Regions from separate parts of the Shewanella sp. MM_2022_3 genome, predicted to be linked through region 1. Evidence: predicted binding sites of a transcription regulator. Region 1 holds the regulator's gene; the other holds the start of a gene.
The links. Region 1 encodes sigma-54, which starts transcription at its own class of promoters, with help from an activator protein. Its sites were predicted from a motif close to GTTGGCACGNNNNTNGNNT; they were not measured.

Region 1 (15,868 bases):
CCAGAAATCGACTAACAATGTATGGGTATACAGTCGTATTTAAATTTAGATGCTTTTGAGTGTTTTTACACTCATTAGTTTGCGCGTTTATCCAGCCTAAAATTTATAAAACCCTTAAAAATCATTCGCATAAACTTTCCCAAAATTAGTTAATAGGTTTGGAAAACGCGCATGCGCGTTTTTCCGGATGGTGTATTAGATAAAAAGCTGATAAGTTCTTTGCAATACAAACAGTTAATGATGCGCGTTTTTACTGGTCTAATGAGGTAAACGCGCATGCGCACTAATAAAATGTTAGTGGTCAATGATGAATCGAATCTTATTTTTTATCTTTGCTCTTCTGAGCTCACATGGGATCGCTGAGGAATCAGAGGCTCCAGAAACTATCTGGTTAGAATCAGATGAAATGGTTTCTTGCATTCCACGCGAGTTAGGCCGCGACGATGTTCTCCGAGTTAATCTTAGTGAGCATCACGGTAAGGAACTTGCCTTATACAGGCACGACGAAAACCTATGGCTATTTTTGGTAGTTGGCTCACCGCCATCAACCATGAAGTCTTTAATGTCTTCTCCACAGTTTGAAAGCGCAAAGAAAATTGAAATATCTCCAACCACAACAGGGTATCGGTGGGATAACAAAAGCGCTAATGAGACGATATTTTCTAAACCAGGGAAATATACCCTCTATGTAAGTGAAAACTTGGAAAGTGAGGACGGCGGCTATAAATGCGAGCTATTTGTCAAAGGCCACTAACAAGCAAAGGCAGCATCGCCCTGCGGGCTGGACGCGCTAACGCGCGCCGCTGCTTTGGTAGTTAGCTTGCAAAAGCATGAACGGTGCAATAGCGCATTTTCAGTACGTTCGGTGGGTTAGCCCGTTCGTTATTTCAACGCCGTTTGCCATTATAAAACTGGCTTGGCAAGGCGCTTAAAAGTAACTCAAACCGTTGGCGTCTTGCGCCAACGACCCGGGCGGTAGCATGGTGTTTTTCTGTTGTGCAGCCGCAAGTTTTAAAATTGCACGGCTGTTGTTGTTTGTTGCACGGGTTGCTAACAACACGCATCAGTAGCGGCCTGCGGCCGCGGGACGCTCACAAGTTCGCGCCCCTGTGCTTATAGTTAATCCATAGAAATTTTTATCCGAAATTCACCTGATACAACCGATGACCTGACACGCTTTTGTCCCTTTCCTTTTTACCCAAATAAATTGCGCTCAATAAAAAAACCAGCACTTGGCTGGTTTTTTTATTGGGAGCGAATCCTACGCAAATGTTATTGCACACGCTCTACATGCGCGCCCAACCCTTGGAACTTCTGCTCGATATGCTCATAGCCGCGATCTAAGTGATAGATGCGATCGACAATGGTTTTACCATCGGCGACTAAGCCTGCAATCACCAAGCTTGCCGACGCACGTAAATCGGTCGCCATTACCTGCGCACCACTCAAAGACTCAATGCCTTGGATAATGCAGGTATTGCCTTCAAGCTCCATGGTCGCGCCCATACGGATAAGTTCTGGCACGTGCATAAAGCGGTTTTCGAAGATGGTTTCGGTAATGGTCGCTGTGCCCTGGGCTAATACGTTGAGCACACAGAACTGTGCCTGCATATCGGTTGGAAAACCAGGATATGGTGCCGTCTTGATATTTACCGCTTTTGGACGCTTGCCTTCCATGTCGAGTTCAATCCAATCTTCACCTGTAGTGATCTTGGCACCCGCATCTTCGAGTTTCGCGATAACAGACTCTAACGAAGCTGGGTCTGCCTTTAAGCAACGGATACGACCACGGGTCACAGCGGCGGCAACAAGGAATGAACCGGTTTCAATACGATCCGGCATCACACGATATTCACAGCCCTGAAGACGCTCAACCCCTTGAATACGCAGTGTGGCACTGCCCACACCGGTGATCTTCGCGCCCATGGCAATCAAACAGTTAGCTAAGTCAATCACTTCTGGTTCACGGGCCGCGTTTTCAATCACGGTTTCACCATCGGCAAGTGCCGCGGCCATCAACAGGTTTTCGGTCGCGCCTACGCTCACCATGTCCATAAAAATATGGGCGCCCTTTAAGCGACCATCGACACGGGCCTTGATATAACCTTCTTTCACTTCAATCTTGGCGCCCATCATTTCGAGGCCATGTAAGTGAAGGTTTACTGGACGAGCACCAATGGCGCAGCCACCGGGTAATGACACGTCTGCGGTGCCATAGCGGGCTAATAACGGCCCAAGGATCAGAATCGAGGCACGCATGGTCTTAACGAGGTCGTAAGGAGCACAAAACTCATTAAGGTTCTTGGTCGAAATACGGATCTTACCTTCGCCCAACTCATCCACATCGGCGCCTAGGCAACGCAGCAATTTGCAGCTGGTGCTCACATCACGCAAATTAGGGACGTTTGAGACCACAAAGTCAGTTTCGGCTAACACGCCTGCCATTAGAATCGGCAGCGCAGCGTTTTTGGCACCGGAAATAATCACATCACCAGCAAGCGGAGGGCTTGCTTGAATCGCTAATTTATCCACTTTTCCTCACTACTAGCTGTTGAAAATTTTCTCGCGTTTCCATTGAGTCGGCGTGAAAGTTTTAATCGTTAATGCATGTAACTCACCGCTGGCGATATAGCTCATCAGGGGTGCATAAATGGCTTGTTGTTGTTTTACGCGGCTCATACCGTCAAAACATTCACCCACGGCAATCACTTTGTAGTGGCTGCCATCGGAGCTGGCGTGCACTTCATCGAGTGCTAACGCGTCACGTAAAATCTGTTCTATTAAGCTGCATTCCATGAAATTCGTTACCTTTTCAATTCGCTTCTTCGGTGAAGAAGGACTGTAAATCATATAAGTCGATTAATTTTTTTAGCTGATCCGATGCTGAGCACAACTGCAATGGCGTGCCATGCTGACGCACTAACGCCAGCAAAAATGCCACGCCAGCACTGTCGCTGTACTCCAGCTCAGTGAGCGACAACATTTGGGTGTCTTGGCTTAACAGGCTTTGCCTTTGCGGCCAAAGTGCGACCACTTGCTCCTGTGATAAACGCCCTTTGAGGTGGCAAATTTTACCCTGTTGCACAAATTCAACCACGGCGCTTACTTCCCTGCTTTAGGCTTTTTAGTCACTTTGTCTTTGGTGCGCTCTTCCAACATCTTAATCACTGAATCAATCCCCTGTTGGCGGATAAGGTTCGAGATTTCAGATTGCTTAGAGGACAGCAAACTCACGCCTTCAGCGACTAGGTCAAACGCCTTCCAAGAGTCATCCTTGAGGCGACGAACTTTAAACAACAGCTTAATCGGCGGACGACCCGCTTCGATAATCTGTACGTTTACATCGACAATCTTCTCATTGCTGAAATCACTACCAGGCGAAAACTCCACTTTTTGGTTAGTGTATTCGGTAAAAGCTTGGGCATAGGTTGAAACTAAGTAGCCTTCAAAAGCATCGACGAAACGATTGCGCTGATCTTCAGTCGACTCTTTTAAATACTGACCTAACACTTTGTAAGAGGCGTATTTATAGTCGATGTAAGGCATTAATTCTTCACGCACAATCACCTTGAGATGATCCGCATCAGCGTCAATCAACGCCTTGTCTTTGTGGAACCGATCGAAGGTTTTGTTGGCAACAGATTTCACCATGGCATAAGGATCCATAGTGTTAACCTGAGCGTCATCCGCCAGTGCGGTCGTTGCAGTAAACATCCATACTAACGGCAGTAATAAGCGCGATAAGCGTTTAAACATAGCGGTAACCCCTATTTATCCTTTGAACCCATACTATATAAGAACTGACCAATCAGATCTTCTAACACTAATGCTGAGCGAGTATCGTCAATTTTGTCGCCATCCTTAAGCATACTCACGTCATCATCGACAAAGCCTGGTGTTAATCCGAGGAACTGCTCACCGAGCAAACCTGAAGTTAAAATAGCTAAGCTACTGGTTTCAGGAAATTTATCGAAACGCTTGTCCATCACAATCGTCACCACAGCCACCAGTTTGACTGGGTCTAAATCAATCTTACTCACGCGGCCAACCACGACGCCGCCAACCTTGACCGGAGAGCGAACCTTCAAGCCACCGATATTGGTGAAGTTGGCGGTGAGGGTATAGCTACTGTCGCTGGTCTGCACTTCGATATTGGCGACTTTAAACACCAACACTAAAAAGGCCGCTAAGCCCGTTAAGAGAAACACACCCACTAATAATTCAATTTTTCGTGTCAACATGCTCAGTTACCACTCTGTTAATCCGTCGATCTGTATCCTTGGCGCTGCAATCCGTTAGCGGCCAAACATCAGGGCTGTTAGTAAAAAGTCCAATGCCAGTACGGCGAGGCTCGATTGCACCACAGTTGAAGTAGTTGCACGGCTGATCCCCTCTGGATTAGGGATCACTTGATAACCACGATATAGCGCAATCCAAGTCACCACCACGGCAAATACGCCACTCTTAATCAGGCAGTTCACTATGTCTTGGCGCCATTCTACCGAGGCTTGCAGAATCGACCAGAAGGCACCACCATCGATCCCCTTCCATTCCACGCCCACTAAATGGCCGCCATAAATACCTACCGCAGTAAACATCAGCGCCAACAACGGCATGCTTATTACACCCGCCCAAAAGCGTGGCGCAATGATTTGCCGCAGTGGGTCAATCGCCATCATCTCTAAGCTGGATAACTGCTCGGTACTCTTCATCAGACCGATTTCGGCGGTGAGTGCCGAACCTGCGCGGCCAGCAAATAACAAGGCTGTAACCACGGGGCCAAGTTCACGCAGTAAACTTAAGGCCACCATCGGGCCTAAGCTCTCCTCCGTACCAAACCCGACTAAGATGTTGTAGCCCTGCAGCGCCAACACCATGCCGATAAACAGGCCGGAGACCACAATAATGACCATAGATTGTACGCCGACCACATAGATTTGGCGCACTAATAATGGAAAACCTTTACGCACCCGAGGCCAACGAACAATCGCGCCCCACAGCATCAGGCCTGCACGGCCAAAACCGAGCACTAACTCGATAGCGCTGCGGCCAAGGTCGGCAATACTATCTAATAACTTCACTTGCCAACTCCTTTTGCCAATAATTCTTGCTGGTAATCCTTTGCCGGATAATGGAACGGCACAGGACCATCTGGCGCACCTTGAATAAACTGCTTGAGCTGCGGATTATCCGCATGCTTTAACTCCTCAGGCGTGCCATGGGCAATAACTTTTTTATCTGCAACCACATACACATAATCTGCAATCCCGAGCACTTCATCCACATCGTGGGACACCACAACCGAGGTTAAATTAAGAGCATCGGAAAGTTCGCGGATAAGCTTAACCAGCACGCCCATAGAAATAGGGTCTTGTCCGGCAAAGGGTTCATCGTACATGACCATTTCTGGTTCAAGGGCTATAGCCCGAGCTAAGGCAGCGCGGCGCTGCATCCCACCGGATAACTCGCTGGGCATCATTTGCGCGGCGCCCCGTAGACCAACGGCCTCAAGTTTCATCAGCACGATAGTCCGAATAATCTCTTCGGGCAGGCCTGAATGTTCACGCAGCGCAAAGGCAACGTTATCGAAGACGTTAATATCGGTGAATAATGCGCCACTTTGAAACAACATACTCATGCGCTTGCGCAGTTCGAATAATTCGCTACGGCTCGCCGCATGCACATCCTGTCCATCGAACAACACTTGGCCGCTATCGGGTGTTAATTGGCCGCCGATAAGCTTGAGCAAGGTGGTCTTACCTATACCACTCGGTCCCATAATGGCGGTGACTTTGCCCCTAGGGATAGACAGGCTAATATCTTCATATATGACACGCTGGCCACGGCGAAAGCCCAAATGACGGATCTCAACCAACGGCGTTTGTTCTTGAGTCATGCTTGATTCCGATATTTGAAAAGAGGTGGCCTACGCTTCCTGCCCAGACCAATCGAAGAGCCGCAAATTGTACGTAATTGCGCTTTAACCTACAACAGAATCGACACTATCGTCCTGCGATACTTTCAATTTGCCTCATTTCCAGCGAGAATGCGCCCTAAGTTTTCGCTCTGTGAAGCTAAAGTGTTACTTAATGTTTTCAGCAGTGTTGATAAATTAGCAAAATGGTTTTGTAAACGGTCAAGACATAAGCTAATTGATACAAAGATAATGTGAGTACAACTTAACTTAAAAACGCTATTGAGTTCTGCAATTAAGCATCAAACTGGCCATCATAGTTACCTTACTCACTGCGGGTGGCAAAAGGGAAATACCAAAGACGATGATATTGCTCAAGGCATTCAATGGCTAAACGATATATTCTGCCCTAATGCCTAGGCGCAGAGCTTAAACAATAGCATGCGACTCAAAGTAACAAGCCGTTAATTTTATCATCTTTATCGCGTACCAAATTGTGCTATTCCAATCCCAGACGGGGCGACAAAGACAATGCAAGAAGAGAGATAGACATGGTAGACCAATCACAATTGCGCCAGTGGGGCTGTAAAGTCATCGATATTGAAAAATCGGCCCTCGACAATCTTTATCAATATGTCGATTCCGTTGAATTCGCCCAAGCCTGCGAGTTAATCCTCAACTGCACCGGCAAAGTCATCGTGATGGGGATGGGGAAATCTGGCCATATTGGTAATAAAATCTCTGCTACCCTCGCCAGCACTGGCACCCCTGCCTTCTTTGTGCATCCAGGCGAAGCCAGCCATGGCGACTTAGGCGTACTCTCTGATAATGATATTATCCTCGCCATTTCAAACTCGGGTGAATCGAGCGAAATCCTTGCGCTGATGCCCGTTATCCAACGTAAAGCCATTCCCGTGATTGCTATGACGGGCAAACCTGAGTCCACGATGGCACGTTTGGCCAAAATTCATTTATGTATTGAAGTGCCTGAAGAAGCCTGTCCGCTCGGGCTTGCGCCAACTTCGAGCACCACCGCAACCTTAGTAATGGGTGATGCAATGGCCATTGCGCTGCTGCAAGCCAAAGGCTTTACTCGGGAAGACTTTGCCATGTCTCACCCAGGCGGTGCCCTAGGGCGTAAGCTACTGTTAAAAGTCAGTAATGTCATGCACAGTGGCGATGATTTACCACTGGTTAAACACGATATCTGCATCACCGATGCCCTGTATGAAATCTCCAAGAAGGGCCTAGGCATGACGGCGGTGATCGATGAACAAAACAAACTCGTGGGTATTTTTACCGACGGCGACCTACGCCGCGTTATCGATGCCCAAGTCAACCTACGCACCACGCCTATCGCCGATGTGATGACGCGAAACTGTGTCACAATTACTGAAAACGTCTTGGCAGCGCAGGCGCTGCAAGTGATGGACTCAAAAAATATCAACGGCCTGATAGTGATAGATAAAGACAATCATCCTGTCGGGGCGCTCAATATGCTCGATATGGTTAAAGCGGGAGTCATTTAATGCCACAGCAAGGATTTTACGGCCCGATCAGCGATGATGTGTGGCAAAGAGCGCAAAAAATTAAACTGCTGATCTGCGATGTGGATGGGGTATTTTCTGACGGCCGCATTTATTTAAGCAACTCGGGTGAGGAGCTCAAAGCCTTCCATACCCGCGATGGTTATGGCGTGCGTTCATTATTGACCAGTGGCTTTAATCTGGCCGTGATAACAGGCCGCCAGTCTAAAATTGTTGAAAACCGCATGACGGCCCTCGGTGTAACCCATATTTATCAAGGTGTGGATAATAAATTTGTCCCCTATGAAGAACTGCTGTCGCTCTACAATGTCACACCTGAAGAAGTTGCCTATATCGGTGATGATATTGTCGACCTGCCAGTGATGAATGTCGTCGGTCTTGCCGTCTGTGTCGCCGATGGACATCCCTATGTGCGCCAACACGCCCATTTTGTGACCCAGTTAAATGGTGGTCATGGTGCGCTCAGAGAGCTGACAGATCTGTTACTTCTGAGTCAAAACAAATTTACCTCAGCCCATGGGATGAGCATATGAGTCGTGTGACCCTCGCCATTATTGCTTTTTTTGGTACTGCACTCGTGCTGTATTGGCAGGTCCAACAAAAACGCGGTGGCGATACCGATAGCAGCCTGAATGATACAGACAGACCCGACTACATTATCGAAGATCTGCGCAGCATCGAGTTTAACGAGCAAGGACAAGTCAATAGTCGTGTCACGGCAAAGCACATGGAACACTATGAGCTTAAAAACCAAACAGACTTTATTCAGCCTGTCTATCTTGTGTATCCCGACCAAGGTAAAGCAAAATGGCAGATCAAAGCCGATCAAGGTCGACTCAACAAAGATACTGGCAAGGTTGTATTAGAAAATAATGTTATTATCGATGCCATCAGCCCTGGTGAACCGATACAAACCTTGTCCACCAGTTTTTTAGAACTCGATCTCAACACAATGATAATGACCTCTGACCGCATCATTTACGTCACAGGGAAAGATTTTAATATTCAAGGGCAAGGCCTTTATGCCGACCTTAACGCGCAGGAAGTGCAATTGACCAGTCAGGTAGTAGGAACCTATGAAGCAAAATAACATATTACTTGCCAGCCTAATGCTAATGACAAGCATGAATGCCTTCGCCAAGATCGGTGACTTACAGCAAGAAGTGAAAATTAAAGCCGTCAGTCAAACTGCGGACATTAAAAACAATCAGATCATTTTCTTCGGTCCCGTTGAAGTTGTTCAAGGCTCAATTAAAATCCATGCGGATCAACTCCGTGCATTTTCTGTCGAAGGCGAAAATAGTAAAGTCTTACTGGCTACAGGAAATCCAGCAACCTACAGCCAAATCCTGGATGATGGCCGCCCTGCATCTGCTAGCGCCAAAGAGATTCGCTATGAAATGGCCACTCGGACGTTGACCCTAACTGGTACAGCGACCCTAGACCAAGCGGGTAGTCAAGTTACAGGCAATTTAATTCGTTACGATATTATTCAGCAAAAACTGATCGCCGAAAGTAGCGGCAATGGTGATGATCGCGTAATTACCATTATTCAACCTGATAATTATCAGGAAGAACTCAAAAATACACCAACAGATAAACCTGTGAAAAAACAGGATTCTAAATGACCCAAATCACCTTAAAAGCACAGAATCTCGCCAAGAGTTATAAGAGTCGTCAGGTTGTCAAAGATGTCAGCCTGACGGTCAAAACGGGTCAAGTCGTCGGCCTACTCGGCCCTAACGGCGCGGGCAAAACCACCACCTTTTACATGGTCGTGGGCTTAGTTAAAAGCGATAAAGGCCATATCTTTATCGACGATGATGATTTAACCGCCGATCCTATGCATCTGCGTGCCCGCAAAGGTATTGGTTACCTACCACAGGAAGCGAGTATCTTTCGTAAATTAACCGTACACGACAACATCATGGCGGTACTGCAAACCCGTAAAGAGCTCAATAGTGACCAGCGCGAAGAAGCACTAGAGCAACTGCTAGAAGAGTTCCATATCACCCATATTCGTGACAGCCAAGGCATGTCCTTATCGGGCGGTGAACGTCGCCGCGTCGAAATTGCCCGCGCCTTAGCGGCCAACCCCAAGTTTATTCTGCTTGATGAGCCCTTTGCGGGCGTTGATCCGATCTCCGTTATCGATATCAAGAAAATTATCGAGCAGCTTAAGAGCCGAGGCCTTGGAGTACTTATCACTGACCACAATGTGCGCGAGACCTTAGACGTCTGTGAACATGCTTACATTGTGAGTCACGGTAATCTTATTGCCGAGGGCACACCCGCAGAGATCTTAGACAATCAGCAAGTTAGGGCTGTGTACTTAGGTGAACAATTCAGGCTATAGTTACTAAAACAAAGCTAATAAGCCTTGAATTTGAGAGCGCTAGGCTCCATCCATATGATATCAAGCGACCTAAACTCACAATAATAACCTAGGGATCAGCGGTAACATGAAAGCGTCACTCCAGCTCAAACTGGGTCAACAGTTAACCATGACGCCACAACTTCAGCAGGCCATTCGCCTGCTGCAACTGTCGTCATTGGAACTGCAACAAGAAATCCAGCAAGCCTTAGACTCTAATCCTCTTCTCGAGCTGGAAGAGGAGCAATTTGACGCGCCTAGCGAACGTAAGCAAGATATCGCCGATACCGACTTTAGCGAAACGACTGCCCAGCCACAGGAACAAGATAATTCCACCGTGGACATTGCCGAGTCGCTGACCAAAGAATCTCTGCCCGAAGAGTTACCCATGGATACCACTTGGGATGAAGTCTTTACCGCATCGCCAAACTCAGGTTCTGGCGCCAGCCGTGAAGATGACATGCCCTTCCAAGGGGAAACTAGCGAGGGGTTGTACGAACATTTAGAATGGCAAAAAAACCTCACGCCCTTCTCTGAAACCGATTTAGCCATTGCCACCGCGATTATTGATGCCATCGACGATCAAGGTTATCTCACTCAAAGCACTGAAGATATCCTCGAAGCCATGGGCAATCCCGAGATTGAACTCGACGAAGTCGAAGCCGTGCTCAAGCGTATTCAACACTTCGACCCCGTTGGTGTCGCGGCAAGGGATTTAAGCGAATGTTTACTGATCCAGCTATCTCATTTTTCGCCTGATACCCCTCACATCGAAAATGCCCGCATGCTGATCAAAGATCATCTAGATCTGATCGCCGCCCGCGACTTTAGGCTGTTAATGCGTAAGACCAAACTGAAAGAGGACGAGTTAAGGGACAGTATTGCGCTGATCCAAACCTTGAACCCTCGCCCCGGTTTACTCATCACCCCTGTCGATGAAGAATATGTGATCCCCGATGTTTCGGTGTCGAAGAAAAACGGCCGTTGGGTGGTCGAATTAAACCCTGACTGCATGCCAAAAATCAACGTCAATCAGCAATATGCAGCAATGGCTCGTAGTTCAAAAAATCAAGCAGATAGCCAATTTATTCGTGGTCATTTGCAGGAAGCCAAATGGTTTATCAAAAGCCTTGAAAGCCGCAACGAAACACTGCTCAAGGTGGCAAACTGCATAGTGCAATACCAACAAGGTTTCTTCGAATATGGCGAAGAAGCCATGAAACCCATGGTTCTAAACGATATCGCCGAAGCGGTAGAAATGCATGAGTCCACCATTTCACGGGTGACGACTCAAAAATACATGCATACCCCAAAAGGACTTTTTGAACTAAAATATTTCTTCTCAAGCCACGTCGGGACGGATGATGGCGGTGAGTGCTCATCCACAGCAATCAGAGCTTTCATTAAGAAACTGGTTGCAGCGGAAAACCAGAAAAAACCATTAAGCGACAGCAAGATGGCTCAACTTCTGGCAGAACAGGGAATTAACGTTGCGCGCAGAACCATTGCGAAGTACCGAGAAGCGATGCTTATTCCCCCTTCCAATCAGCGTAAAAGTTTATAGCCTATTGTGAGTATCGGAGGACGTTTCTATGCAAATAAACCTAAGTGGACACCATATCGAGATTACTGAATCGTTACGGGCATATGTTGAGGAAAAGTTTTCAAAACTTGAACGTCATTTCGAACAGATCAATAATGTGCACGTTGTGCTCAATGTTGAGAAAATGCAACAGATTGCCGAAGCGAGAATCAACCTCACCGGTGGTGAAGTCTTCGCGACTTCAGAGCATGCAGATATGTATGCTGCCATAGACGTCCTGATTGATAAACTTGATCGTCAGGTTATTAAACACAAAGAGAAGTTAACAAAACACTAGCAATGGAACTTCGTACCATACTGCGGCCGGAGTGCACAACCTGCGCCACTCCGGGCAGTAAGAAAAAGGTACTGGAACTCATCAGCGACTTAGCCGCTGCCCAGTACCCCACCCTCTCATCTCAAGAGATCTTCGAAAGCCTCGTGGCGCGCGAAAAGATGGGTAGCACAGGTATAGGTAACGGTATCGCCATTCCACATGGTCGATTAACCGATATAACACAACCCATAGCGATATTGATAAAATGTGAGGAGCCGATAGCCTTTGATGCTATCGATAAACAACCCGTCGATATTTTATTTGCACTACTCGTGCCTGCCGACCAATGTCAGCAGCACCTAAGTACCTTGTCATGCATGGCTGAAAAGCTCAGTGACAAGCAAATATTAAAACAATTGCGCAAGACGCATGATGAAACGGAACTCTATCAGGTAATCATTGGATGAAACTGGTCATAGTGTCAGGGCGTTCAGGCTCAGGCAAATCGGTCGCACTTAGAGTGCTTGAAGATCTCGGCTACTATTGTGTCGATAATTTGCCTTTGCCTTTGATTGGCAGTTTGCTTGAACAGCTCAAAGGCAGTAACGATCTCGTTGCTATCAGTGTTGACGTGCGCAATTTACCAGAGCAAGACAAAGTGCTGGTTAAACAGCTTGCCAGCCTGCCTACGGGCACTGAACTCACCAGCTTCTTCTTAAACTCCAGCGATAAAGTGTTGCTCAAACGCTACAGTGAAACGCGGCGCTTACATCCCTTATCTAAGAGCCGAGTGTCACTGCAAGAAGCCATCAAGCTTGAAGGCAAATTGCTCGAGCCGCTGTCACAGCAGATGGATCACTATATAGATACCTCTAATCTGAATATCTATGAACTCAGCGACCAAGTGCGGCAAATACTCCTTGGCAGTGTCGATAAGGAACTGGTGATCAACTTCGAGTCCTTCGGTTTTAAGCATGGTATGCCGACCGAAGCTGACTTTATGTTTGATGTGCGCTTTTTGCCAAATCCCCATTGGGAACCGGAGCTTAGACCTCTCACCGGTTTAGATGAACCCGTAGCGGAGTTTTTAAATCGCCAGCCACTGGTGAATAAGTTCATCTGGCAAATCGAGAATTTGCTCGAAACCTGGTTGCCGCATTTAGAGCGCAATAATCGTAGCTATCTGACGATTGCGATTGGTTGCACAGGTGGCCAACACCGCTCAGTCTATGTAGCCGAGCAACTAGCTAAACGTTTTAGTAATGGCAAACATAAAGTCAATGCGCGCCATCGAGAGTTGAGCCATGCCAAAACTTGAGCGCCAAGTCACCATCTGCAATAAACTCGGCTTACATGCCCGTGCCGCCACAAAGCTCGTGGTATTGGCCTCTGAGTTTGATGCCAGCATTACGCTGATCCAAGGTGAAAAACAGGCCTCTGCCGCCAGTGTATTGGGTCTACTCATGCTCGAGACGGGCATGGGTAAAACCATCACCCTCATCGCCGAAGGCCCGGATGCCGAGCCTGCACTTAATGCCATTTGTGCCCTTATCGACGCTAAGTTTGACGAAGCCTGCTAATGGTATCATCTCGATGATCCCTGCCGGTATTCAGTATCCTGTTTGGTTTTGATTTCAGCACCTTATACCAGTAAAACACATTTGTGACTCGACGCCCTCCCGTGCGCTAAATTACAATGTACTGCTGCGCTTTGGCTTAAGTCCTCAATAGCTAAACGCCAACCCATCCACCGCCGCCATGGAGGAAACATGCCTGTAGAAGCCTCAGACAGTTTACAAGCCGAACACCGTCTCGACCAACTGAGTCAAGCCCTCAACAGTGGTATGTTTGTGCATGTCAGGCAAATGCTACAAAATATGGCGCCGTCAGATATCGCATTGATTTTAGAATCGTCACCTCCCAAAGCTCGGCAGGTGTTATGGCAACTCGTCGATCAAGATCAGCTCGGGGATATTCTCGATGAACTCAGCGAAGAGTTAAAAGACCCGCTGATCAGCACCATGAGTCCAGAGCGAGTCGCCAAGGCTACAGCCAGCATGGATACGGACGATCTGGCTTATATTCTGCGAAGCCTGCCAGATACTGTGTATAAACAAGTATTACAGTCGATGAGTCTGCAAAACCGCCAGCGAGTCGAGCAGGCGCTCTCTTATCCCGATGAGACCGCAGGCAGCTTAATGAACACCGACACAGTAACCTTAAGACCCGATGTCAATATCGATGTGGTACTGCGTTATTTGCGCCAACGGGGCAACCTGCCCGACACTACCGATACTTTATACGTGGTGGATAAACACGATCGCGTGCTTGGTGGGGTCAAACTTGCGGATCTGCTCACCTGCGATCCCAATACTCATATCAGCAGCATTATCGATACCGATATCGAGAGCATTCCCGTGGGCATGTCCGACAGTGAAGTGGCGCAACTGTTCGAGCGCCATGACTGGGTGTCAGCGCCCGTGGTCGATAGTGAGGGCAAGTTGCTCGGCCGGATCACCATCGATGACGTGGTGGATGTTATCCGTGAAGACGCCGAGCACTCTATGATGGGAATGGCGGGGATGGACGATGATGAAGACACCTTCGCCCCAGTACTCAAAAGTACCTTCCGCCGTTCGCTCTGGCTCACTATCAACCTATTTGCGGCTCTGCTGGCGGCCTCTGTCAGCAATATGTTTGAGGGCACTATTGAACAGTTTGCCACGATTGCGATTTTAATGACGATTGTACCGAGCATGGGCGGCGTCGCAGGGAACCAAACCTTGGCCCTAGTGATCCGCGGGATTGCCCTAGGCCATATTGGCCAAAGTAATGCCCGCTGGCTGATAGGCAAAGAGCTAGCTATTGGCTTTTTGAATGGCTTAATGTGGTCGATGTTAGTGTTTATCGCGGTATTAGTTTGGAAAGATGATATGGCGCTTGCCAGCCTGATTGGCGGTGCAATGCTCATCAATATGACAGTCGCAGGACTAGCAGGCGCCAGTATTCCGCTGATCTTAAAGCGCTTAAAAGTAGATCCGGCGTTGGCGGGCGGTATGGTGCTCACCACAGTCACCGATGTGATAGGTCTGTTTGCCTTTCTCGGATTAGCGACGTTGTATTTAATGCACTAGCACTAGCACTGGCCTAAGCCTTGCTAAAGCGAGCAACAAAAATGGCGCATTTAGCGCCATTTTTAATGAGTCCATTAGACATTATTTTTTAGGCGGCTGAAAACCATAACTGCTCAAAATAGCCTGTCCCTCTGGGGATAAAATAAACTCGGCCAGAGGTGCGGCTGCACTATTGGCATCCTTTAACACCAATAGGCCATAGTCGGCACCAACGGCTAACTCTGGCGGTAAATCGACAATCTTAAGGCTAGGCACTTCTTTTTGTGCCAGCACCGCATTGGTGCAATAGGTTAAGAACACATCCGCCTGCTTATTTTCCATCACCCAAGCATAGGGATTACGATCCTTGGGCGGTTTAGCACTCTCAGGCCCACCCGTTAGCTGCATGGCTTTGGTTTCTAATATAGTTTTCGCATTAGCTTTTAAGGCCTCGGCTTTCGCAAAGACTGCCCAAGCGTAGTCGCCAGCGGGATCGGCTTTTGGCGTCGAAGTCCCGAGTTTAGTTTGCGGCGCGAGCAGGGTATCTAATAAGTTCGCGCTAGTGAGTGGCACTTCCGCTTGAGCAATGGCGCAGAGCTGGTTACGGGCAAACATTTGCACCTGTTGACCCACTCCCGCATCGACTAAGGCCTGCGGGTGTTTCATATTCGCCGAGGCAAAAATATCAACCCGCTCCCCCTCTTGGATCCGCTTAAGCAATAAACCCGAAGGCGCATACTGCGCTGCCACATTAGCTTGGGATTTCGCTTGGTAAGCCGCAATAATATCGTTCATCGCCGCCTTTAAACTGCCCGCGGCTCTTAGTTCAATAGGGGCTGTCGCCTCAGTGTCTATTGGCGCACCTTGTACCATCCCTGCCATCACTGTAGTCCCTAAACTGAATGCCAGTACTAAGCCCTGTTTTGCCATAATTGCTCTCCTTTGGCTCTGCGAAATAGTTATCCTAATTTAACTAACTACATACAAAACGGGAAAATACCGGCAGGATCAAGTCGAATACTCGCCTGATAAGCCCCAATAGAGATGATTGCGGACAAGAT
Region 2 (15,868 bases), on a different contig from region 1:
CTTGATTATTCATTTTAGATTAAACCTCGCTCGCTATAGTCATGTAAGAGAACTCACTGATAAGGTTGTTAATGATGAAATTCAAATGCCTTTTGTCGACTAGCACTTTGCTGCTGCTCGGTGGCTGTGGCTACTTTGGTGGCGATGAAAAACAGCAATTAGAGCAGGCATGGCTTGCTCAAGATCCGCAACTGCAGCAAGTAGTTGAGCAAATTCGTAGCCGCGGACTCGATGTTGTGGCTCAAAGTGCGGCGGCGGGCACAGTGTCGGCCTGCGTGACAGAGAAACTGACGCAAGATCCCTTAGGTAAGTTAGTGAATGTCGAAGGCGCCTTAGTGGAGTCGGCCAAGGTGACAGAATTACTCGGCGACCTACAGAAGCTAATGGAACAAGAGGTGAGTTTTGATCAAGTGGCAAGCTTGCTGCAAAAGGGCGCGGATGCGGCGGCCTATGCTAAAAGTTTGATCGAACAGCAGGGCGTCGAGCAAGCCATACAAAGCCTTAAGCAAATGGCCCTCGCCAGTGAGCAATTTGCTCAGCAGGATTTAGGCGCGCATTTTCAGCAGTTATTACTGGAGTGTAAAGCCACTCCTCCTGCAACGACTTCTACAAACTAATCTTGTGTGAATTTCACATCCTCATCCTATAAAAACGCCCTGAATATTCAGGGCGTTGAATTATCTACTTGGTACTCGGTGGTAGTGGGACAATTTCAAAGTTGGCATCGAACTGGACTAAGGTAGACATAATTTTACCGAAAGCGGTTTTATCGCCTTCCAGTTTGGCACTGCCGTTAGCCAGCAAGTCTTTAAGGGTCGTTTTACCGAGTAAAATACCGGTAATATAACGCTTATCAATATAAAGATTAGTATCAGCCTCCATCGGTTTATCAACTTGAATATTGCTTAAATTACCATTGCTTAGCTCTACATAGAGCGTTTCTTTAGTGTCAGGATTAATCACATTAAGCCTTAACAGCCCAAGCTCTGCGGCCTTGATGCTATCGACTTTGACGGCGAGAAAGTCAAACAGGGTTGAGATATCCATTTCACCTAAAATATCAGCTGAGGCTGATTTAGGTGCACCGGGCTGGACTCCTGCGCGTAACTCTTGGGCACCCGTCAGATAAATATTGCGCCAGCCAGCGCCTTCGGCTTGATAACCCAGTTGTTCATAGGTATCGGCAAGTAATTGTCTGGCTTCTGTGTTATTAGGTTCTGCCATCACGACTTTATTGAGTGCGGTGGCTACAAAACGGTATTCGCCTTGGGCATAGTCGGTTTTGGCATGTTTAAGCACGGCGTTAGCGCCGCCCATATACTCAACAAATTTGGCGGATTCGTCCTTTGTGGGTAATGGGTTTAAGTTGGCCGGATTCATATCAAAATAGCCTAAATACATGTTGTACACGGCTTTAGCATTGTGGCTATAAGTGCCGTGATAACCATTGGTGTACCAAGTATCGCGCACGGCTTTGGGGATTGTGGTTTGAATCGCATCGCCAATATCTTGAATACCCACACCATTATTGGCTAAACGCAGGGTTTGATTATGGACTAGGCCATAGTTATCCCTTTGCATTCTTAAGTAGGCGTTGACATCCGTATTACCAAACACGGGCGCGGAGTGGGCTTCAAACAGTACCTGCGCATCATCACCAAAGCGTGTTAGCAATGCATTGATATCTTTAGACCATTTGATGGCATCCCGTACTTTTGCCCCACGTAAGGTGTAAATGTTGTGCATGCCATGGTAGGTGAGTTCAGCCGTCCATAGGGCCTTCATTGAGGGAATATAGGTGGCCATTTCCGACGCAGCTTCTGTGCCCGAGGCATCCATAAACACCATTTCGATACCATCGATAGTCAGCGTTTCCCATTTATCTTTGCTGTTAAGGGTGATATCGGGTTTTACATAGGTGACTTCGCCTTTGGATAAGCCTTTGGCAAGTGCGGCATCGACAATGCCTTGTTCGTTTCGCTCTAATGTGGCGCCGTATTGATAGGCGGCGCGGCGGCTCATGGCATTTCCTGCGAGGACGTTTTCGTCAACAATTTCTTTGGTGATGTTATGGGAGCCATAGACTTTGACGTTTGGAAACATGTCTTTAATGGCGCGGGAACCGCCAAAATGATCTCCATGGCTGTGGGAATAAATCATCGCGACCACAGGTAAATCATTGCCCTCAGGTAAATGTTTAAGCGCAAATTCCAATGACAACTTTGCCGATTCTTTGGTGAGTAGCACGTCATACAGGATCCAGCCTGTTTTACCGCGGATAAGGGTTAAGTTGGCTAAGTCGGTGCCGCGCACTTGATAGATGCCGTCGGTGACCTTGTATAAGCCGTTAGACACCATATTCAGCTGGGCTTGACGATACAGTGACGGGTTAACTGTGTCAGGAGTTTTATCGCCAATAAAGCTGAAATCGGCCCGTAAAATCGCTGCCGTAGGTTCATCGAGTTCGGCGATAAGATTCTTCGAAAACGCTTCAAAGGCTTTTTTATCGGCAAAGTTAAGGGTGGCTGCTGTGGCCTTGTTTACCTCTATGGTTTGTTTGGTAGCAGGCTTGCCTTGATAGTGCAGGCTGATGTGCTCATGCTCGTGTTCAGCGGCGACTGCGCTTAAGGAGAAGCTGGCGAGAATACTGATTGTCATCAAAGATTTTTGCATCATTTTACCTACCAATAAGTGGGATTGTGTCGTTGATGGTTTGAGTATAGCCAGCTTGTATATTTAGATAACTCGAGTTAGCTTGGGTTGTAATATTTATCTTGTGAATGAGTTTTTTCCTTATGCCGACACAAAAGCCGTTAGATTTAAACTTATTACGTGTTTTTATGGTGGTTTATCGTACACGTTCGTTTACCCAAGCGGCGCAGGAGTTAGATTTAACCCAATCTTCCGTGAGTAATGCCATTGGCCGATTGAGAGCATGGGTCGGAGAGTCGCTGTTTACTCGGGTTGGGCGTGGAATTGAACCAACCGCAGTAGCTCGAGAGATGTATCGCAAGTTTGAGCAACCCATGGCCGATATCGAAACCGTATTACTTGGGTTTGAGCATTTTGATCCCCGCTCAAGCCAGCGGCGCTTTTATGTATATGCCAATGAGTCGGTTATTGAAACGCTGCAAGCAGGTGTGCAAGCTTTATTGTTGGATGCGGATATCGAAGTGATTTTTCGTGAGTCGCCGCCACAGGAGGCTGAGTTATATCGCGATATCTTGCTTGAGCGGGTTGCGGTGGCGATCGATATTAAACCCGCGCAGCAAACTTTGCTCTCAAGCAAATTACTCTTTACTGAAAGTTTAGTCTGTATTGCCAGTAAGCAGCATCCTCGTATTCATGGAGCCATTACTCATCAACAGTATTTTGAGGAAAAACACGTATTTTTAAATTTGCGGCGTTTTAATTTGACGGCGGGGGATTTGTTTACTGAAGGCGTGTTACCAAGGCGCAGGATGTACAGTGAACAGTCCTCTCTATTAAGTATGTTTGCAACCGTAGGTAAAAGTGAGGCGATAGGTATCGCCCCTTTACGTTATGCCAGTCAATACGCTGAAATGTTTGGCCTACAAATACTACCTATGCCACTAAAAACAAGACCAATTGATTTATATATGGTGTGGAGCAGTAAATATACCCAAAACCCGAGCCATCAATGGTTACGACGTTTATTACTCAGTGCCAGTACCATGACAACAAATGAAAAAGCGCTGGTTCAGGCTCGTAGCGAGTGAATCAGCGCTTTTTGCGTGTTTATCTTATTGTTGTAAGAAGGTATCTATTACTGTCTGGCTAACCTGTGGCTTTCACCCGGATGCTCAAAGTCACTGCGGTAGGGGTTAATGTCTAAGCCGCCACGACGGGTGTAGCGGGCGTATACAGTTAACTTAGCACAGTGACAGTAATGTTTTAGGTCGACAAAAATTCGCTCGACACATTGTTCGTGAAACTCATTATGTTGGCGGAACGAAATCAAATAGCGCAGTAATTTTTCGCGATCGATTTTTGGCCCTTGATAACGGATCATCACACTGCCCCAATCGGGTTGAGAGGTAATTAAGCAGTTTGATTTCAATAGATTAGAATTGAGTGTCTCAGCGACAATCTGTTTTTCATCTGTGCTGTTTTCAAGATAATCAGGATTAAAATCATAATCACTGACTTCAATATCCAGATCGTCAATGCAAGTGCCTGGCAGTTCGACGACACGTTGAATTCCAAAACTTTTAGGCTCAATAATCTTAACGTTAACATCGCCTTGGGCACATTCACTTAGATCTTTAACTAAGGTTTTTTGCACCGCATCGAGATTGTCGAATTTGGTTTGATTAAAACTGTTTAAATACAGTTTGAAGGATTTTGACTCGATCAGATTTTGGCTTGCATGACTTAGCTGAATGTCGGCGATAGCCACCATAGGTTTACCCTTTGCATTTAGCCAAGACAGCTCATAGGCCGTCCAGATATCGGCTCCGTGGAAAGGTAAACTCTCCGCAGTCAGGTTGATAGCGTTACGGTTAAGTGAGCGAGGAACCCCTTGCAGCAGCGATGCATCATACTCGGCTTGGTAATCAGTAGCTTTACCTAAAGTTAAGCTCGCAAGTTCTTTTGCATCACTATAGGGATCGTGATTCTGTGTCATCAATACTGTTTCCATGTCAAAATAGGCGCACATTATACCCGAAATTGGATTGTGCTTAAGTGTCTTGTCTGCTTGCTCTCGATAAATTTTTGCAAAACTATCATCAGTCTTACCTATCAACTTTAGGCGAATTACCGCGATATTACCCGCGAGGTGAGCCATCTTTGTGCATTCAAGGAGAGTTTGATGAATCATCCGATGAGGCGGTGAGCTGGTTACCTATTAAACGTGAACCAGTAGGCAGCTTTGCGAATGTTGAGCATGCACTTGAACTTAAATTATGGTCTGATATCAATTACTTCTATGGTGAGTATTTTGCGGCGCCCGTGCTATTTGATTCACCATGGGGCACAGGAGAATTACTACAGGTATGGAACGAGGCGGATTTTGACGCGTTGCAGCAAAATATCATCGGTCACTTAATGATGAAGCAAAAACTTAAGCAACCGCCCACCTGGTTTATTGGTTTGCTTGATGAGGGCGATAAGATGCTAACGGTGGATAATGCCGATGGTAGTGTATGGGTGGAAATCCCCGGCGAGCTTCCCTCTACCCAATTGGCGCCCAGTTTAGCGGCGTTTATTGAGGCGTTATCGCCACGTATCGCGCCGCCCGTGAAACATGAAGAATTGCCTATGCCAGCGCTCGAGCATCCTGGGATTTTTGCCAGCTTTAAACGAATGTGGCACAACCTGATTGGTAAGCGTTAAGCGCGTTGAAATGCAGCAAGGCCTAAAGATAGTAAACTCGACATGCATATCTAGCCTGTCGAGTTTACGCTTCAATAAGGCAAGGCTATTGATGATCCCAAGACAAGTTAGACACTATGCGGCAAGGTTCGCAGCGAAAGTGAAACATATCCAATAATGGCTCATCGAGCTTCCAGGTGTGACTGCCACAACGCGGGCAGGGGCGTGCCAGCTCAGATTGCAGATCCTGCCCTCCGACGCGATACAAATAATAGTAAGTGGGAATTTTAGTAAGGTATTCGATTCGGCCACGTAAGTCCCAACCTCGTCTAAATAAATCACTGTTTGGGCTCGATATTTCTTCTAGCGCTGCAAACTCTGCCTTAGTGGCGGCCGCCATTTGTAACTCATCACAGGCTTGCCACTCGGTTTGCCAGCGGATAACTCGCTTATGATCGCCATTAAAGGTCGCAGGGATTTGATACAGCGGAATAGGCAATAAGTTATCACCACTACGCAGGGGGGAACACATATGCACATAGCTAGTGTAGAGCAGCTGCCAGCTGGGCGGCTCAGTGTTACTGACCTCAGAATTAATATCCTGACCGATAAACTTTTCACGTGGCGCCAGTAGTTTAGCCTCGGTTAATTCCGCCAGCGCTTTTTTCACCCAAGGGCTGTGGTAACGATGGGCCAAACTGTTTTTTTCCGGCGTGAGTAGACGTACTCGAAATTCGCCCTCATTAAAGGCTACGGCAAATTCGCGGCCGAGGATTTGACCATTAGCGCGATAGGCTTCGAGTAATTGATTGATGGCACGTTCTGCCGCACTGATGGTTGTATCGGCAAAGCATTCAAAGCGCAATTCGGTGACAAACATTAAGCGGATTTTCCTTGGGATTCGAGTTGACTGACACGTTGTTTCAGCTCGATAAGTTCATTTCTGAGTTGCATGATCTCGTTGTTTTTTAACGCGAGGGCCTGTTCAATGCCTTGTTGCAACTGGGCTAACTGTTGCGCCAATGTGGCGACTGTGAGTGGCGAAGCTTCGGCTGTATGTGTTTCTTCAACCACGGGCTGTGATTGGGCCGCTAAACGTTCCCGCTCGGCTTTAGGTACCGATTTAAATTGCTGTAATCCTTGGATTAATATTGGCATAGGGATTTTGTTACCGACACGGCTTTTTATCAGGGCAAGGCTTGGTGTTTTACCGCTGGCTTCGAGTGCGCAGGCTGCTGCTAACACTTGGTCAATGGGACTCATAATAAGTGAAATTCCTTAATGTATATCGTGTTTTTCACTAACTTACTGTGATGTGGTTATTTTAGTTATTATAAATCAATGTATTGCTGTTTGGCATTGATTTTGCTTTTTAACAATTTTTATAACAAGTACACAGGAAGTCATAATATGAACGCAAATATTAATCGCAAACTCATCGCGGTCACGTTTTTAGGGTTAGCAAGCTTAGGTCTTAGCGGTTGTGTGGTCAATGTCGGCGATGGTGAATCTAAGTGGGATAGCAGCGAATCTTGGGAAAAAACACAGGATAAAAACCGCACTAATCTGACTAAGCTCAGCCTTGGCATGAGCAAAGACCAAGTGATGACGCTAATGGGAGCAGCAGACTTTAGCGAGTCCTATTTACAACAAAGCGCAGGACAAGCAGACAAAGAAGTGTTGGTCCTCTTTTATCGCACTCAGCACTCCCATAGCGATGGTAAAACCACTAAGGATGAATGTACGCCTGTAGTGTTGAGTAACCATGTTTTAGTCGGTTGGGGCGACACTGCGTATCAAAAGATTTAACCCCAACTGCCCCAAAATATACTTGAAAGCCCTAAAAAATTAGGGCTTTCTTAACTGAGCATCAAGCTGCTCAATCAGTTCGGTCCATTGTGCATCAGCCTCTAACGCTTCGGTGAGAAAACTCTTTTGCGCTTGTGTCCAAAAAGGCGCTTCAGTTAAGTGTATTTGTGCTGCCAGCTTGTGAGTCGCAATAAATTGCGCAATAGCATTGGGTTGGCTCTCTAATCCCAGTTGTTCAAATAGATGGCTTAAATCAATTGGCGTAGTATCCATTCGATCTCTCCCTTGGTTAGCTTTTTATCTAGGTTATGCATCTCTTTAGGAAATGCAATCGATGATTAAAATTTGCACTTTTTTGTTTCCTTGATACATTGATAAAGACTCATAAGAGTGTGATCTAAATCAAGGAATTCTAACAATGGACAATAAAACCTTGGATGAGTATCGTGCCGTTTATCTCACCGCAGAAGATTTACGCTTGGCCGCTTCAATTATCTACAATGCGTATCATGATGATCCCTTTTTCATTAATGCGTTATCCACCGCGGATAAATTTGCCTACGAACAAAAATTACGCGCCGCAATTCGCGAAGAACTCAATACTCTATGGCAACAAAAGCAGGCCTTAATCGGACTCTTCGATGGTGCTCATTTAGTGGGGGTTGCTTGCGTTGTCACCCAAGAAGTGCCACTCGGAGAAGGTCGCTATTGGCACTGGCGGCTCAAAATGTTGCTGGGTACGGGGTGGCAATCGACCCAAGCTATGATGAAAAAGGAATCGATTATTTTGGAACTGTTACCCAGCCAGCGTTGTGGGATTTTGCAATTTATTGCCTTAGCGCCAAACGAGCAAGGTAAAGGGCTGGGCCATCAACTTGTTCAAGCGGTAGTGAGTTGGTGCGATGAGCAGCCAAATCTTGAAGGTATTGGGGTATTCACCTCGCAGGAAGCTCATATGCATTTATTTAAACAACATGATTTTGTTTTCTTGGGTGAATTGACTATTGGTGGTGTGGCTGGGCAATTACTTTTTTATACAGGCCAACAAGATGAATAAACGTTATCGCTCTTTCGCTGAGTTTTATCCTTTCTATCTCTCCCAGCATCAAGACAGTCGTTGTCGGCGGCTACATTTTATTGGAAGTATTCTGGTATTGTTTTTATTAGGGGCTGCATTTATCACTGCCGCATGGTGGTTGTTGATGCTGATCCCGCTTGTGGGATATGGATTTGCTTGGGTTGGTCATTTTGTCTTTGAGCGTAATCGACCTGCGACCTTTCAATATCCTTTGTACAGCTTGATGGGGGATTGGGTGATGTTTGTCCAAATTCTTTTGGGAAAAGTAAAGTATTGAATCTGATATTCCGGTAAGAAGCTGACAAGCGTGTGAGAGATCGCTTACAAAGCCTGTAAGACAATATGTTTTCTTTTTGATTGTTTTATAATCTGTAGTTTTAAAAGTTATTTAATTTCAATTTGTTATAAATTCCACTTTGCTGGTTGAATGAGATTTTCCCGGGTTGTTGTTCTTATGGGGGAACAACAAAGACAGAATTCACGTAGAATTTATTTGTCGCCAAAACACATGGATAGCACGGATTGCAATACGGGCGAAACGGACGCAAGAAGCAACTAATTTAGGTTCTTGGATTTGAACCTCTGGCGGTAGGAAAACTGTCATAAACCAAGGATAGGCTAAGGAAAAGCAGGATAGCTTTGTCAAGGATGATACAGGATATAATACTTGTTAGGACGACAGGTTTCAGGATGATAAAGGACAAGCTTAAGGATTAAGCATGTACTCGGTGCAGGATGTATCGAGTTAAGGGATAAGTATAAGGGTGAACAGCTTGTACTCGTCTATGGAAGGCATTGAGCAGGATGCATTATGGAATGAGTCATAGGATGTGACTGGTGCCGGAATAGGATTTCCGGGTCAAAGGATTGAGTGTTATGGTTAAGCCATAACACAGGGAGGATTAGGGATACAGGGATGCTGTAGGATGCACGTAAACGCATGGATGGTGCAGGGAGCACAAATAAGCAGGATGGCTTACAGAGAATAAATGGGGCGTACACAGTACGCCCTTTTCTTTTTTGTCTTTTGAAGCTGCAGCTTGTATCTAGGCATCTTATAAATATTGAATTGCAAATCCGTCCAATCACCCAGTTCACAGCTTATCAAGATTGTAATATCAACCCGCTTATACATTGATAACAATGCGCAATGATACTTTTGAGTTGCTTGGTTCTAGAGGTTGATACTAACCAAAGTATATGGAACTTGGCGTCGCTTAGAGGCTGTTCATAATTCTGTGTCAAAATGTCCATTTTTATAATTTTAACGGTAGTGGGATAAAAGAGATTGTCGATTATTGCTCCTTTATGCGGCGATTTACAGCTTGGTTGGTTCTGAGTCTTTCTTGGCAAGCAAACTAAATTAGTTGAGAGGATTAAAATTGCCAGTTTCTTTGTGAGATATGTCTCACAAGTATGTAAGTAATTTGTAAGTTTTTTGACTGATAAAAACCGTCATATTCCATCAAATATAGTTTAATCAGTGTGTTAGCTTTTGCTTTTAATTATGTCGTTATTATTGCGGTTTATCTTTTTATTTTAACTAGCGCAAATTTCATCATGACTATCCTAAGATTCATTTGCAGAGGGAGCGAGAGACAACAGGATGTTAGCGGTCAGGATGGCCGGACAGTGTTTAATGGATTAACACTCACGGAATGGTAAGGAAAGACTTTCAGGATGAAAGCGTTACGAACCACGGAAGGATAGACTATCACGGATAGATAGCCTAGTTGCACAGGATTGCGATGGCACAAGGAGTGCAGCAGAAAGGAGGCAACTTAACCTATTTCATGGATGATGCTGGAACCGCTCAGGAAAGAGCAAGCTTGGTAAAAGGAACGCCAAGAAATAGGGATGTACTTGAGTACAGGGAGATATCAAGGATTGAACAGGGATGATGCAGGATGCAAGTTGACGCATGGATGGTGCAGGGAGCACGAAAATAGCGGGATAGCTTAACAAAGAACAGAAGGGCGTGATCTTAGGATCACGCCCTTTCTTTTTGGTATTCATACAGATGATGCAGATGTTGAGCCGCGCTATGGCTGAGTGTTATCAATACGGCTTGGCGTTATCAATTCAGCTCAAAGGTCAACGGCAGTGACTTAATGACACTTGCCCGAGCTACAACTACTTTGGCTCCCACAGCCACCAAATTTACCTTTCGTCGTCGGTGCTTCTTGCCATTCGGGTTCTGGGAATATAGGCCATTCAATCTTTTGAATTTTTTTACCTAGCATCCATATATGGCCACGATATTGATTTATACCATCTGTGCTGAACTCGAACAGATACTTTGCCTTCCAACAGATCCCGGTAGTGCCGCCAAGGCTAGGACGAGCGGTTTCCATTGCGATCGCCAATAGTTGTACTTTTTGTCTACAGCATTCTTTTTCAGCAAAAATACGGCTTAATTCTGCCATTTGACGAAGTTGCCAAAAGAAAGCGGCAACGACAATCAGCGCAATAATTAACAGAAGATCTGACATCATTTACTTGCAGCCTTAAACAAGCCACCAATGGCTTGTGATAGTTGAACACTACGATTGGGATTTCGTAATTCACGCAGTAAGTGATTGCGTAAATTAGGAATAGCCACAATATCAGCAAAGACCTGATTAAAAAAGGCTTGCGGCTGAAGTGCAAGTGCTTCTAAGTAAATACTGCGACTCAGCTCTTGCTTTAGTATCGACCAATTTCGACCTGCAATACTGATGAGGGCGTTTGCATCAAGCTGGTCTGTATGCTGTAAGTGGGCTAAGGCTTGTTGGCTTAATTCAGACTGTGATGCTAATGCTCGCATGTAATAGGATTGGTACTCATTAGGTGCCTTGATGAACTTACTAAAGATCTTCTCCGCAATAGCCTCAGTCAACTGTAGATGTTCGAGGCACTGGCATAGAGCGATTTGCACTTCAATGGCGGCATGGTCAAAACTGGCAAGGATATGTTGCTCATGATCTAATTCATTGAGACGGACACAAACATCACTCAAACCTTGCAGGCCAATATGTTGCCATTCACTCGGAGCAATTTGGCCTGATAAGTATTGCATGGCAAATTCATATTGGATTGATGCCTTTAACCCTAATTGCTTACGCACTAAGGCGTTGAATAACGCTAGTTTCTCTTGGCTAGGTTTAAAACTAAATGGATTATTGGCGAGGCGATCCTGCTGTTCATCGGTTAATGGCTGAGTTGGATCTTGTCCCAGTGCCGTGAGCACCATTTCAATAAATTGTGAACGGGGTGCAGGCGAGAGTAGACCTTGCTCATCTAAAGGAAGCTTGAGGAACCAAATAAAATGCTGCTGGCTTTCATTCCAAAAAACAATGGCAAACTGTGCATGGCCTTGAATAGGGTAGGGATAAGGTGTGGCTAGAGATTCGATTTGATGGAAGGCCAACATATCGATGTGCTGTACCCTTCGACCCAGTTCATAGACTTGGAATTGGGTTTTGGCTGTCGTTAAAAATTGGCTAAGCGTAGTAATTTCAGTCATTTGGCTGCTATATCAATCAAAAAGGCTCAATAAATTGGCGACATTATAGGGGGAAGTTGTTCACGATGGTATGATTGCCACACTTTTATCGCCCCCTGTCGCTGAGTGTTATCTTCTATTGACCGCGAGCTAAAGGACGTTACATTGATGCTTTACAGCCAAACTCAAATAAAATTAGCCCAAATTATTCACGAGCTCCAACGTGTTGGACTTTGGTCGGCCAATGCGCCAAGTGATAAAGCGATGGCCAGTACTGCGCCGTTTGCCTGCGATCTTATGTCGTTTGAACAATGGCTGCAGTTTATCTTTATCCCGCGAATGCAAGCATTGATCGATGCTGGACAACCCTTGCCTAGCCAAATTGCCATTGCGCCTATGGCTGAACATGTGTGGTCTGAGCAGGCGACATTAGCACCCTTAATCGGTGTCTTAAATGAATTGGATATATTGTTAAATGAACCAAGATGATATCTGGTTAGATATGCCAGAGAGTAAGCAATTGAATACCGATAGTGATGATGTAGAAGCCGCGCCTGAACTGCACATTTTATATCAAGACGATCATCTCGTTGCTATCCACAAACCTGCGGGATTGCTGGTACATCGCAGTTATTTGGCACGCCGTGAACGTTTTTTTGCGATGCAATTAACACGCGATCTGGTGGGGTGTCATGTGTTTCCGGTACATCGTTTAGATAGACCGACCTCTGGCGTGTTGTTATTTGCCAAAAATAGTGAAGTGGCTAACGCGCTTTGCGAACAATTTGCCGACCATAGTATCGAAAAACAGTACCTAGCGTTGGTGCGTGGCAATATGCACGAGAGTGGTGTATTGGATTATGCGCTCAAGGTTGAATTGGATGAAGTGGCGGATAAGTTCTCAAATCAAGATAAAGCAGCCCAAGAAGCGGTGACTCAATATGAACCGCTACTCAATGCTGAAATCCCCTATCCGTCAGGACGTTATGCAACGAGTCGATTTGCTTTAGTTAAACTGAGTCCTAAAACGGGGCGCAAGCATCAACTAAGACGCCATATGGCGCACTTACGTCATCCGATTATTGGTGATACCACCCATGGTGATGGTAAGCAAAATGCATTTTTTAGAACCCATTTTGACATCAATCGACTATGGTTGATTGCGAAAAAATTAACCTTCACTCACCCGATAACCCATGAGCGCTTAAGCATTGAAACAGAGCTTGAGCCAGAATGGGAAACCGTTTTTGCTCGCCTAGGTTGGGATGATAGCGCATTATCTTCCACACCCAGCATATTGATTGCGGGTTAAGCTGAAATGTATTAGGTCGCCACGTGTTTATTTGCGTGACTAAGATCGTGTGGCCTGTTTACTTGCTGTTGGCCCTGATGTTAACAGCTTAACGACTCGCTAGCTTTAGTTGTTGCATTAAGGTGACTAAGCTTGAAAATCCCGTGGTGGGCTTAAGTGGCGTTTGCAGGTTTTGCTGGGCGGCATGAAAGTAATGTTTACGTCTAATTTGAGTGCTTTTATGTTGGTGCTTGAGGTGTTTTTGCCTATTGCTCTGTCGCATCAGTTTAGTTCCTCATGCTCAATAACTTGATTTAATTTATAAAATTTTACCTTGTTGCTTGCCCTAAAGCATAACAATAAAGTAACTTCAGCTGAGTTGCGTTTACGCATGTGGGACGGAGTATATCATGAAAAAAGTTAATCTGATCTTTGGCACTGTGTATGGTAGCGCACAATTTACCGCCGAAACCTTAGAAAAAGCGCTGACAGAACTTGGTTATGAAGCCAGATTGTGGCAACCGAATGAAATTAGCCAATTTACACCACCACAGGATGAGCTGTTAGTGGTTGTCACCTCAACCACCGGGCAGGGGGATTTACCCGATGATATCCAGCCTTGGTTTTATCATCTCCAAACAACAGCTCCCTATTTGCCAGAGCTGAAATACAGTGTTATTGCGCTGGGAGATTCAAGTTACGATACCTTTTGTGGTGCAGGCAAGTCAGTGGATGCATTGCTGAGTGAATTAGGCGCAAAAGCCGTTGTGGAGCGTCTCGATATTGACGCCTGTGAAACCATGGAACCTGAGGTCGAAGCGATAAAATGGCTGCAAAGCTGGAACCAAATCGTCAAATCCGAGCGCGCCGCTTAGGCCATTTGGTCACTCAGCAGTGGTTTAAATTTGCTCAGCGCTTAAGCCAAGCGCTGTTAATCCCTATTGCCATTTTACCCGCGGCTGGGGTTATGCTGGGGTTGACGGTAAGCCCAATCCCCTTTATGCCTGAAGTACTTAATGTATTAATGCTGGCTGTGGGTAAGCTGATCTTCGCGATTATGCCGATTTTGTTTGCGGTGGCAGTGGCGATTGGTTTTTGTCGAGATCAAGGGATTGCTGCATTTACCGCGGTGTTTGGCTATGGCGTGTTGACAGCAACCTTGGCTGCTTTAGCTGACCTATACCAATTGCCAACTCAGTCAGTTCTTGGCATGGATACCTTAGATACTGGGATTGCTGGCGGCATGCTGATTGGCGGCGTGACTTGCTTTGCTGTGCGTTGGAGCCAATATATTCGCCTGCCAGCGATTTTTTCCTTTTTCGAAGGGCGGCGTAGCGCCTCTTTATTGATCATTCCGTTGGCTATGGGGTTAGGTTATGTACTCGCCCATGTATGGCCATCAATCTCCTTATTGATTGAGCGAGTCTCTGATTGGGCTGTTTACCAAAAGCCTGCAATTGCGTTTGGTGTTTATGGTGCGCTTGAGCGTTTACTCATTCCCTTAGGGCTACATCATATTTGGAATGCACCATTTTATTTAGAAGTTGGCCAATATCAGTTGCAGGACGCCGAAGTGGTACGCGGTGAAGTGGCGCGTTATTTAGCGGGTGATCCGCAAGCAGGGAATTTAGCGGGGGGCTACCTGATTAAAATGTGGGGATTACCAGCAGCGGCGCTGGCCATTTGGCGCTGCGCTGATGCCTCGGAGCGAAATCGTGTGGCGGGTATTATGCTTTCCGCAGCGGCAGCCAGTTGGTTAACAGGTGTGACTGAGCCAATTGAGTTTGCCTTTATGTTTGTGGCGCCTATCTTGTTTCTTATCCATGTCATGCTGGCGGGCTTGGCTTACTCTGTCTGCATTATGCTTGATATTCACCATAGTATTGTATTTTCCCACGGACTGGTTGACTTCACTTTGCTATTTTCCCTGTCCCGCAATACGGGATGGTTTGCAGTCTTGGGGCCGCTTACGGCGGTGATTTATTACATTTTGTTTAGGGGAAGTATTCTGGCATTTAATTTAAAAACGCCAGGGCGGCTTGAATCCTATGACGCCAATCGCTCCAAAGAGAGCTTAAGAGCAATTATTGCGGCATTAGGTGGTCGCGATAACATCGTTGAACTCAATGCCTGTTTAACGCGATTACGTTTGAGTGTGCATAGCCCTGAGTTAGTTAATAAAGTTCGACTCAGTCAGCTAGGTGCAAAGGGAGTGATTGTGATGGGGAAAGGTGTGCAAGTGGTCTATGGCACTAAGGCTGAAACTCTGCGTAAAGTGTTGCAGCGTTATTTAGATACACGGCGTTAGCATTGCAGCTTATTAAAATTAATCACTGATTTATTGTGTTTAATAAAGTTAACTCACAATAAATTCACTTTTTAACACAAAAAGTTAGCTTTTCATGCTGTATCGGCGGATTGGCTATGGCACACTCAGGTGAGGGACCATAGAGGAGATCAGATTTTGCAGTCACAGCATGTAGTATCCAACGCACAACCCGCCTTAGCACGTAAAATCCTGATGACAGATTGCGCCGATGCCCAAGGGCTTATCGCCAAAATCACCAGTGTTTGCTTTAACCATCAGCTTAACATCATCAAAAACAGTGAATTTGTGGATAATGCGCAGGGAAGATTTTTTATGCGCACTGAGCTTGAGGGGCACTTTAACAGCGAGCAATTATTGCAGGATCTGCGTCAAGTATTACCCGTTCCAAATCATATGACCTTAGTGAGTGCGGGTAAGAAACGCATTGTTATATTAGTCACTAAAGAAGCGCATTGTCTCGGCGACCTCTTGATGAAAGCGTATTATGGCGGTTTAAATGTTGAGATTGCCGCCGTAGTGGGCAACCACGATGTACTTAGA

Region 2: the regulator sigma-54 is predicted to act here: its motif matches at 6,690-6,708, upstream of MMG82_RS10735 (DUF3192 domain-containing protein).

What each region holds. Positions count from the first base shown of each region.
Region 1 covers NZ_JAKZGV010000001.1:22,355-38,222, forward strand. The annotation lists gene MMG82_RS00120 (hypothetical protein) at 305-754, shown strand; gene murA (UDP-N-acetylglucosamine 1-carboxyvinyltransferase) at 1,273-2,532, opposite strand; gene MMG82_RS00130 (BolA family protein) at 2,545-2,796, opposite strand; gene MMG82_RS00135 (STAS domain-containing protein) at 2,813-3,097, opposite strand; gene MMG82_RS00140 (ABC transporter substrate-binding protein) at 3,103-3,756, opposite strand; gene mlaD (outer membrane lipid asymmetry maintenance protein MlaD) at 3,768-4,241, opposite strand; gene mlaE (lipid asymmetry maintenance ABC transporter permease subunit MlaE) at 4,296-5,081, opposite strand; gene mlaF (phospholipid ABC transporter ATP-binding protein MlaF) at 5,078-5,896, opposite strand; gene MMG82_RS00160 (KpsF/GutQ family sugar-phosphate isomerase) at 6,466-7,443, shown strand; gene kdsC (3-deoxy-manno-octulosonate-8-phosphatase KdsC) at 7,443-7,994, shown strand; gene lptC (LPS export ABC transporter periplasmic protein LptC) at 7,991-8,551, shown strand; gene lptA (lipopolysaccharide transport periplasmic protein LptA) at 8,538-9,089, shown strand; gene lptB (LPS export ABC transporter ATP-binding protein) at 9,086-9,817, shown strand; gene MMG82_RS00185 (RNA polymerase factor sigma-54) at 9,924-11,399, shown strand; gene hpf (ribosome hibernation promoting factor) at 11,428-11,715, shown strand; gene ptsN (PTS IIA-like nitrogen regulatory protein PtsN) at 11,718-12,161, shown strand; gene rapZ (RNase adapter RapZ) at 12,158-13,012, shown strand; gene MMG82_RS00205 (HPr family phosphocarrier protein) at 12,999-13,274, shown strand; gene mgtE (magnesium transporter) at 13,464-14,828, shown strand; gene MMG82_RS00215 (molybdate ABC transporter substrate-binding protein) at 14,910-15,737, opposite strand.
Region 2 covers NZ_JAKZGV010000016.1:20,934-36,801, forward strand. The annotation lists gene MMG82_RS10700 (hypothetical protein) at 72-617, shown strand; gene MMG82_RS10705 (alkyl sulfatase dimerization domain-containing protein) at 682-2,673, opposite strand; gene MMG82_RS10710 (LysR family transcriptional regulator) at 2,796-3,740, shown strand; gene queF (NADPH-dependent 7-cyano-7-deazaguanine reductase QueF) at 3,788-4,648, opposite strand; gene syd (SecY-interacting protein) at 4,708-5,358, shown strand; gene MMG82_RS10725 (Zn-ribbon-containing protein) at 5,444-6,217, opposite strand; gene MMG82_RS10730 (hypothetical protein) at 6,217-6,600, opposite strand; gene MMG82_RS10735 (DUF3192 domain-containing protein) at 6,748-7,146, shown strand; gene MMG82_RS10740 (DUF2789 domain-containing protein) at 7,186-7,419, opposite strand; gene MMG82_RS10745 (GNAT family N-acetyltransferase) at 7,565-8,203, shown strand; gene MMG82_RS10750 (DUF962 domain-containing protein) at 8,196-8,501, shown strand; gene MMG82_RS10755 (DUF3301 domain-containing protein) at 10,333-10,719, opposite strand; gene MMG82_RS10760 (DUF3549 family protein) at 10,716-11,729, opposite strand; gene MMG82_RS10765 (YqcC family protein) at 11,877-12,197, shown strand; gene truC (tRNA pseudouridine(65) synthase TruC) at 12,184-13,020, shown strand; gene MMG82_RS10775 (hypothetical protein) at 13,109-13,282, opposite strand; gene MMG82_RS10780 (flavodoxin) at 13,410-13,874, shown strand; gene MMG82_RS10785 (PTS transporter subunit EIIC) at 13,826-15,307, shown strand; gene purU (formyltetrahydrofolate deformylase) at 15,464-15,868, shown strand, end outside.